One region of the Candidatus Villigracilis affinis genome, then DNA from elsewhere that is predicted to be linked to it. Evidence: a T-box and tRNA genes for the amino acid it is inferred to sense, from the RefSeq annotation. Region 1 holds a T-box; the other holds one or more tRNA genes.

What was found. A T-box is a leader RNA that pairs with one kind of tRNA and senses whether it is charged. The one in region 1 lies ahead of thrS (threonine--tRNA ligase), so its partner is inferred to be a tRNA-Thr.
Region 2: it encodes a tRNA-Thr, which carries the amino acid that the T-box ahead of thrS (threonine--tRNA ligase) is inferred to sense. The anticodon was not compared.

Annotation. Positions count from the first base shown of each region.
Region 1 is NZ_JADJKT010000009.1:61,649-66,498, reverse strand. It holds gene IPI86_RS06600 (class I SAM-dependent RNA methyltransferase) at 1-388, opposite strand, end outside; gene IPI86_RS06595 (hypothetical protein) at 473-637, opposite strand; gene IPI86_RS06590 (class D sortase) at 650-1,561, opposite strand; tRNA gene IPI86_RS06585 (tRNA-Val) at 1,624-1,697, shown strand; T-box leader at 1,779-2,013, shown strand; gene thrS (threonine--tRNA ligase) at 2,181-3,989, shown strand; gene IPI86_RS06575 (hypothetical protein) at 4,068-4,850, opposite strand, start outside.
Region 2 is NZ_JADJKT010000025.1:65,689-70,538, forward strand. It holds gene nusG (transcription termination/antitermination protein NusG) at 1-454, opposite strand, end outside; gene secE (preprotein translocase subunit SecE) at 473-691, opposite strand; tRNA gene IPI86_RS11585 (tRNA-Trp) at 756-828, opposite strand; gene rpmG (50S ribosomal protein L33) at 865-1,035, opposite strand; gene tuf (elongation factor Tu) at 1,057-2,256, opposite strand; tRNA gene IPI86_RS11600 (tRNA-Thr) at 2,303-2,375, opposite strand; tRNA gene IPI86_RS11605 (tRNA-Tyr) at 2,432-2,514, opposite strand; tRNA gene IPI86_RS11610 (tRNA-Thr) at 2,564-2,636, opposite strand; gene IPI86_RS11615 (hypothetical protein) at 2,778-3,569, shown strand; gene IPI86_RS11620 (hypothetical protein) at 3,605-3,841, shown strand; gene acpS (holo-ACP synthase) at 3,944-4,309, opposite strand; gene IPI86_RS11630 (pitrilysin family protein) at 4,318-4,850, opposite strand, start outside.

The DNA.
Region 1 (4,850 bases):
GAACATGGTTGCGATAGTTCCACTCGAGCGGTGAGGCAACGATGGGCTTCACGGGCGGGTTTTCGATCTTGCCGATCCTTTGCAATTGATCACGCAGGATCTCGGTTTTTGCCGTCAATTGTTTTTCATACGGAAGGTTTTGATAATGACAGCCGCCACAGACCCCAAAGTGTTTGCATTTCGCGGCGATTCTTTCCGGGGAGGTTTTTAATATCTCAAGCAGTATTCCGCGCGCGAAACCTTTTTTCTCCTCCACCAATTCCACGCGGACTTGTTCGCCTGGCAGGCCGAACGGCACGAACACGGCACGGCCATCGGGGAGGCGCCCCATGGCTTCGCCGCCGTAGGTCAATTTTTCAAGCAGGATGTCGAACACAGGTTGGGTCATATTTGTTTTGGAAATAAAAAAAGAGGAAAAGCCCGGAATCCGTCTTTCCTCTTTTCTGGGTTTGTCTTTCCGTATGCGCGATAACTATTTTATGACGAAGGAAAGCGCAATCAGCAGAACAAAGAAAGCGCCCGAGAGCAAGCCAATGCGAGCCAGGTCCTTCTTGACTTGTGTGTAATCGGGGTTGAATTCAACTGCTGGTTGTGGGGCAGCCCCGACGCGGGTTGGTCTTTTGTTTTTTGTAGCCATTTTATATTTCTCCTAATTTTGTAATCGCGCAAAGACAACAATGCGCTGTTTGTTAACAAGGTATGGATAGCACGAGATCAGTGTCACGGTCGGTGTGCCGGTGGATGCCATCACTTCCACGGCGGTCGGCTCGACAAGAATTGTGCGGTCTACAACATAGGTGTATTGCCGTTGTTGTGTATAAACAATGACTTGATCGCCGGGCGCGAGTCGATCGAGATAACGGAATATTTCTCCGTAAACGTCATTGTGCGCCGAAAGCACGACGTTTCCATCCTGACCTGGGTTTGAGGAGCCGATATTTTGGCCGACTCCTTTTTTGAGTTGTTCCCAGCCATCACCCTGAACGATCGGTGCATCAATGCTGAGCGCGGGAATCTGGATGCGGACCGCCTGGTCTGGTGCGGCGGTGGGAACGGGCAGGTTCACGAGCGACTGCACCATGGGGCGCAGATGTTCGGGAATTTCGGCTTCGTTGGGCCGTGTATTTCCCTGCGCATCGGGTGGGGTGTGACCGGATGGTAACACAACAGCCATTACCAACGGTGTCGGTGTGACGGTCTCCGGGTTGAGCGCGGATGCCACTTCGGTGTTGAGTGTGCGCAGCATGCCGAGGCTGTTCATCAATACAGCGATCAGGCCGAGGACGGCGAGCACTTCCACGCCCAGCAGGACACGATCCATGAACTTGCGGCGCGGGTTTGCAGGAGCAGGTTCCGGGGTGGAGGATGCCGCTTCTGCTGTATCAACGATCGGCGCGGAGCGATCCGAGGTAAAGTCGGATGGTTCCGGCGTGACCGAGAGTACGCGTCCTGTGCGGCGGAAGTTTTCCAGTCTTTCCTTGCGCGCGCCGCGGCGTTTTTCAACCAGCAGTCGACGCAGTTCCTCGACGGATAAATCTTCGGGTGCTTTCTTGCGAGCCATGTCGCTGGGATTATACAGGGGATTGTCAATTTTTGGGACACCTTGTATAATGTCAGTCCTTCGGGCGGGTAGCTCAGTTGGTTAGAGCACTGCTTTGACATAGCAGAGGTCGTAGGTTCGAGCCCTATCTCGCCCACAAACAAAAAGTCCCATTTTGGGACTTTTTGTTTTGCTTGACAGCCTTTTGAATCAGCATATAATACGAACCAACGATTAAAAAAACGTGTTGACCGAGACGAGTACGTGATCATCGTTCTGACAGAGAGAAGAAGCCAGAGACTGAGAGCCTCTTCAAGAAACAATCACCGAAAACCACTCGCGAGCGTGACCTTGAAATCGAAAGAGAGTAAGGGAAACGGGTTGCTCCGTTAGAGGCTTAAGAGTGGTGTGTTGAATGAATGTCAACATACAATTCGGGTGGAACCGCGTGAGATCAAACTCTCGCCCCGTGATGGGCGAGAGTTTTTTGTTTTTTGGAGGTTGTTATGACTAAAGTTCGTATCCATACTCGTCAGCGGCTCGGAGGTTTGTAACTGCTTTTCTCCGAGGCGCGAAATTCCCTGGAAAGCAGAAACAAACCAAAGTTCGTATTGTGCGAGTATTAAGAAAGGAAGTAAAAATGGCATTACAAACAGAACGTTATGAAGATACGCAGTTATACAGAATCCGTCATTCTGCAGCGCATGTGATGGCGCAGGCGGTGATGGAGATGTTCCCTGATGGGAAACCAACCATTGGCCCTCCCGTTGAGAACGGTTTTTATTATGACTTTGACCTGCCGCGCAACCTCACGCCCGAAGATCTGGAACAGATCGAAAAGCGTATGAGACAAATCGTGCAGGGCAAGCATGAATTCAAGAAAACGGTCATCTCTGCTGAGGAGGCGAAAAAGATTTTTGCCGACCAGCCCTATAAGTTGGAATTGATCGAAGGCCTCGAAAAAGGTGGCACGGACGAATACGGCAACCCGCTGGATGGGCCGCCTGAGATATCGATCTATCAGCAGGATACGTTCACAGATCTGTGCCGTGGTCCGCATGTTCAAACCACGAAAGAGATCAAACAGGATGCCTTCAAGTTAATGTCCATTGCGGGCGCGTATTGGCGCGGTGATGAGAACAATAAGATGCTGCAACGCATCTACGGTACGGCTTGGGAGAGCAAGGATCAACTCAAAGAATATCTGCAGCAGCTCGAAGAAGCGAAGAAGCGCGATCATCGCAAGCTGGGCAAGGAATTGGAAATCTTCATCTTCGACGATGAAGTCGGTCCTGGCCTGCCGCTCTGGCTGCCCAACGGTGGCGTGATGATCGAGGAACTCGAAAAACTCGCCAAGGATATGGAAGACAAGGCTGGCTATTTGCGCGTTAAAACGCCAATTATTACAAAGGAAGATCTGTTCATCCGTTCGGGGCACCTGCCCTATTATGCCGAGAGCATGTATCCGCCGATGGAAATCGAAGGCGTAAAGTATTATGTCAAGCCAATGAACTGTCCGATGCACCATAAGATCTTCGGTTCGAAGGGACGTTCTTACCGCGACCTGCCCGTGCGCCTCGCTGAATACGGTACGTGCTATCGTTATGAAAAATCAGGTGAGTTGTTTGGTTTAATGCGCGTGCGCTCGATGCAAATGAACGATGCTCACATCTACTGCTCGGAGGAACAATTCGAACAGGAGTTCATGGGTGTGGTGGCGCTATATCGCAAGTATTTTGAACTGTTCGGGATCGAGAAGTACGTGATGCGCCTGTCCCTGCACAGCAAGGCGGGACTGGGCAAAAAATATGTGAACAACGAGCGCCTATGGCTCAAGACGGAAGAGATGGTGCGCCGGGCGATGAATAACGGCGGCGTGCCATACGTGGAACGCGAAGACGAAGCTGCATTCTATGGTCCAAAAATTGATGTGCAAGTTTGGTCAGCCATCGGGCGCGAATTTTCGCTGATGACCAATCAAGTGGACTTTGCCGTACCAGAGCGCTTCGACTTGAAGTTCACGAACAAGGAAGGCGTGGATGAAATTCCGCTGTGTATCCACCGCGCCCCGCTTTCAACACATGAACGCATGGTTGGCTTCCTGCTCGAGCATTACGCGGGTAACTTTCCGGTTTGGCTCTCGCCGGAACAAGTGCGCGTCATCTCAATTACAGATGCGCAGAATGAATATGCAGAAAAGATCGCGAAGGAATTGCGTGAAAACGGAATCCGCGCTCATTCAGATCTGAGCGCCTCACGCATGAACGCCAAGATCCGCCAGGCGCAGTTGATGAAGGTGCCGTATATGATCGTGGTCGGTGATAATGAAATGCAGGCTGGACAAGTTTCGCTCCGCGTGCGCGACGGAAGTCAGCAGAACAATATTTCATTGGCTGAGTTTACAGAGCGTGCGAAGGATAAGATTGCGAGAAGAGCAAGCGAGTTGTAAGTCAGACCGTGGACAACGGACGATAGACCGTAAAAGAACAGGCGGAGGATTTTCCTCCGCCTGTTTTATTTTTTCTCTCTACTGGATCCACCCGTAGATTGCTTCCACACTTAGCGGAGTTGGATGGATTCGGCAGTCGTTCACGTTGACCAGCATCAGTTCGGTGGGACGGTCGGGGAGGTCGGTGGAGCGCATAACGATAATCAGCCAGTTGCCATCTGGTGACCAGAACGGCGCAGTGACGATCCAATTTCCCATTTGAGCGAATAGCCTGCGGTTTGAACCATCGAGATTGGAAATGTAAATTGCATCCTGGAGATTCTCACGCGCATGATATGCGATGCGGTTTCCGTCGGGGGAGATGGCGAAATCTTCATAGGCGCGATGATTAGGGATGATGAAAAAATCTGTGACCGCGCCGCTGGCGATCTCCACTTTCCGCAGGGAAATGCCGCCTTCCACATTCACGCCATAGATCAGGCCGGTTCCATCGGAAGTCCAATCCACCAATTGCTCATCGCCATTTTCGTTGATGACACGCGTTCGACCGCTGCCATCCGGGTTGATGGTGTATAGGTTGAGGTCGCTTCCGCTGCTGAAAGCGATCTTCGTCCCATCCGGTGACCAGACCGGGACATTGTCATCGGTGGTTGTGTTGGGGATGTGAATTTGTCCGCCGCTTGCGAAGTCGAAAAGATTCAAACCTTCACCCCAGGCAAAAGCCACGTATCTTCCATCCGGCGAAAGCGAGGGATAAACGCCTTGCGAGATGATCTGTTTGTCTTTGCCATCAGTGCTGGTCATGAAACTTCCGTAATTATCGTAGTCGTAATAATTATCGCCGAGTGCTCCGTAGACGAG
Region 2 (4,850 bases), on a different contig from region 1:
TGGGGCTGTTCCCCATACCAACGAAACCGGTCACGCCAGGGGTATTACGAACTACATACCAGGATTCTTCAGATAGCGTCAGGTTCACCAGCACATAGCCCGGGAAGATATGACGTTCCACCGTACGGCGCTTTCCATCTTTAACTTCGATCTCTTCCTGGGTGGGAATGACCACATCGAAGATCTTGTCTTTCATACCCATGGTTTCGATGCGCTGCTCAAGGTTGTGACGAACCTTGTTCTCGTATCCCGAATAACAGTGGATCACATACCATGCCGGGCCTTCGACAATTGTGTCAACTGGGGGCAGGTCGGTGGGGATCTGTGTATCGGAGCTGCGAGCAGGCTTCGGGTCCGATGAAGAAGCGGAATCAACCACAGGAGCAGATTGCTCCTCGGTCTGTTCATCCATCGATTCCTGTTCGAACTGCTCTTGCGATTCCGGTAAATCCATCAGATCCTCAATTCAAACCTAAAGTCCAAGTACCAAGTTCACCAAGATATCTGCAAAATAATCTATGAGCGAAAGGAAAATTCCTACGATCACCATCACCGCCAAAACAAGCAAGGTAAGATGTCGCGCTTCCGGCCAGGTAGGCCAGTTTACTTTACGAAGCTCGCCGGATGTTTCGCGGAAATAACGCTGAATGGCGTTTTCGCTTTTCTTGACTTTCTTCTCTTTCTCAGCCAAGGTAATACTCCTTCTATGGTTTTACGGCTAAAACGCCGCACGAAGCGCGGCGTTTTGCCACAGGCAGGCCAGGTAGGAATCGAACCCACAACCGCTCGTTTTGGAGACGAGTGCTCTGCCAATTGAGCCACTGGCCTAAATATGGGTGGGGATTTTACACCCCACCCTTACTCTTACTTGGTTTCGCGATGCTGAGTGTGCTTCCTGCAGCGCGAGCAGTACTTGTTGAACTCCAACCGATTCGGATCGTTACGGCGATTCTTTTCGGTGGTGTAATTCCGCTCTTTGCAGTCATTACACTGAAGTGTAATCACGGGGCGGATATCTTTCTTCTTCGAAGCCATCTTGCTACCTTACTTTCTATATTACTCGAGGATCTTGGTAACGACACCCGCGCCGACGGTGAGACCGCCTTCACGAATGGCGAACTTGGAGCCCTGCTCAAGAGCCACGGGCACAATCAACTCAACGGTCAGGTTCACATTGTCACCCGGCATGACCATTTCCACGCCTTCAGGAAGGGTGATGTCTCCCGTCACATCCATCGTGCGGATGTAGAACTGCGGACGATAACCGCTGAAGAATGCCTTGTGACGACCGCCTTCTTCCTTCTTCAACACGTACACTTCCGCGAGGAACTTCTTGTGCGGGGTGATCGACTTCGGCTTGGCCAATACCTGGCCACGCTCCACATCTTCACGTTCGATACCGCGCAGGAGCAGACCTACGTTGTCTCCTGCCATGCCTTCGTCCAACTGCTTGTGGAACATTTCCACACCCGTACAGACGGTGCTCTTGGTGTCGCGCAAGCCGATGATCTCGATCGGCTCACCGATCTTGATGATCCCGCGATCGATACGACCAGTTACCACGGTGCCGCGGCCTTTGATCGAGAACACGTCTTCCACAGACATCATGAACGGCTTGTCGGTGTCACGCTTCGGTTCGGGGATGTATTCGTCGATGACACGCAGCAACTCTTTGATCGGAGCATATTCCGGAGCGTTCGGGTCGGTCGAGGCGCTTTCCAAGGCCTGCTTGGCAGATCCACGCACGATCGGGGTGGTTTCGCCGGGGAAGCCCTGCTTGCTCAGCAGTTCGCGCAATTCCAGTTCTACGAGCTCCAGCAATTCGGGATCGTCCATCATGTCCACCTTGTTCAGGAAGACAACGATCGACGGCACTTCCACCTGGCGAGCCAACAGCACATGTTCGTGTGTCTGCGGCATCGGACCATCCGGGGCTGCCACTACGAGAATGGCGCCATCCACCTGGGCCGCACCAGTGATCATGTTCTTGATATAGTCGCGGTGACCGGGCATGTCTACGTGGGCATAGTGACGCTTGTCCGTCTGGTATTCCACGTGCGCAATGTTGATCGTGATACCGCGTGCTTTTTCTTCAGGTGCATTGTCGATCTGGTCATAGGCTCTGAAATCTGCCTGCCCTGAGAGGCCTGCCACCTTCGTAATTGCCGCTGTCAATGTCGTCTTGCCATGGTCAATGTGTCCCATGGTCCCTACATTCAGATGCGGTTTGCTGCGATCAAATTTTTCCTTCGCCATCTCTCAGTCTCCTTTTTATATTTACATGAATGCTTTTCAGCAACTGAGCCCTCAACGAGATTTGAACTCGTGACCTCACCCTTACCAAGGGTGTGCTCTGCCAACTGAGCTATGAGGGCTTGACGTGCTGTTTTCCCCGCTTACGCGGAGAGTGCCAGCAAAATTGCTGGTCAGGTGGGCAGTGAAGGATTCGAACCTCCGAAGTCTTCTGACAACTGATTTACAGTCAGTCCCCTTTGGCCACTTGGGTAACTGCCCAGGATAAATTGTTACTGATCACCAACGCTTTTTCAATTAGCAATCATTGAGCCGACGACGAGACTTGAACTCGTAACCGCCCGCTTACAAGGCGGGTGCTCTACCGATTGAGCTACGTCGGCGAGTGATTAAGCAGGCGGATTATACCAAAACAACGCTCAGCGTCAAGATTATTGCACTTTCATTATTGACCCAATAGTTGGCATCTTTTGCATCTTGACATCCAAACCCAAAGGTTGTATTATTAGAACAGGCGTTCTAATATGGATAATACAAACCGTTTTACCTTGATGATCGATGCGTTAACCGAGCTTGCAAAAGAAGAGCAAGCGAATCACGCTTCGCATAAACCTGAAACTGGTCTGCCCACATTAAGCACTATCCTCGCCGACATCACTCCACTGCCCGACGAAGCGCTTTTCCTTGGTCTTGCAGAAGATGGCCTGCCGGTGTTGCTCAATCTTTATGATCCCATTCCCGGCCCCATTCTTATTGTCGGCGATCAAGCCTGTGGAAAAACAGCACTCCTGCAAACCATTGCCCGCGCCGTGGAATTGTTGCATTCTCCATCAGATGTTCAATATTGTATTGTCACATCCTATCCGAATGAATGGATCAATTTTCAAGACCGTGAAAGCAACATAGGAATTTATACCACGCAAGACAATGGCGCACAAGAACTCATTCAATCTCTGGTTGAATGGGCACACAAGAATAAAGACGATGATCGCACTTTTTTACTCCTGCTAGACGATCTTGAATTCCTGACAAAACTTGACCAGCAGACCGAACAAAGTTTGCGTTGGCTTCTGTTGCGTGGAACATCCCGTCGCATCTGGCCCATCGTCACGCTCAACGCAAGCCGCGCACAAAACATCGAAACATGGCTCGGCTTTTTCCGCACACGCCTGTTCGGTAATATTCAGAACCTGCAGGACACTCATTTGGTTGCAAATGCATCCAATGAAATACTAAGTACACTAGCGGCGGGTTCGCAGTTCGCCATGCGCGAGGGCCAAAACTGGCTCAAGTTCCTCTCACCCGCCATTGACTGATTCACCTGTACAACATAAAGAAAGGAAGGCTTATCATGCACACCGGAATGTTATGGTTTGACAATGATCCGCGTACCACATTGAGCATTAAAATTCAGAAGGCCATGGATTTTTATAACAAGAAGTTCGGCCGCATCCCAGACCTGTGTCTTGTTCACCCCAGCATGCTGGACAGCGGCCAAAGGCAGGTGGAACTTGGTAAGCTGGTCATCCGTCCCTACAAGCCTGTCATGCCTGGCCACCTTTGGATCGGCGTTGAGGACCAAAAATAATTGAGATATGGTGGACAACTCCAAGTCCTTCGCCATTCCCATATCCCAATCGTCCTTGCCAACATCCCGCGAATACTGGTCGCGGGATGTTTATTTATAAAATCAACCAACAGCTACAACAAAAGCAATGGCCTGTGTCTCTGTATGGCTGATGCTCACAGACCAGATTGACAACCCCAGCTTATTCGCCAGCCTCTCCCCTTCTCCATGCAAATAAAGATGCGGCGCGCGATTCTCATCACCGCGAACTTCGATATCCAGCCAACTCACGTCACCAATACCAGTGCCCAGTGCCTTGGCTACAGCTTCTTTCACAGCAAACCGCGCTGCAAGGGAGGAAAATCGTCCAGCACATTCGCGCTGTTCCGTCTCAGTAAAAATCCGCGCGACAAATCGTTCACCATGACGGTCTATCGCTTCACGGATGCGTGTCACTTCTATAAGATCCACACCAGTCGCAAGTTTCATGCCAAAATCTACGGTCCCGCCGTTGATATGACCAACCGATTCGGGTCAATGTACTTACGCGCGGTTTCCAAAACACTATCACGCGTCACACTACGCACCACACTTTCATAACGCTGGTAATAATCCATGCCAAGTTTATAACGCTCGATATTCAAAAGCGCACTGGCAACGCCGCCGTTTGACTCAACTGAAAGCGGCAAACGGCCAATGTAATTCGCCTGACTATCTGCAAGTTCATCCTTTGTCACGCCGCTTTTTACGAATTTACGCAATTCTTGTTCGATCAGACCAATGGCCTTCTTTAGATTTTTCGGGCTCACACCAGCATTGACCTCCCAAGTGCCGGGACCGATTCCCGCGCTCAAACTTGAGGATGCGTGATACGCAAGCCCAGACTTCTCACGCACCGATTCGCCAATACGTCCCATCATGCCAAATTGACCTAGAACAGAATTACCCAATGACGCAGCGTAAAACTCTGGATCGTTACGTTTTGGCCCGATCATTCCAATCACCAGATCAGATTGTGACTTGCTGGCAA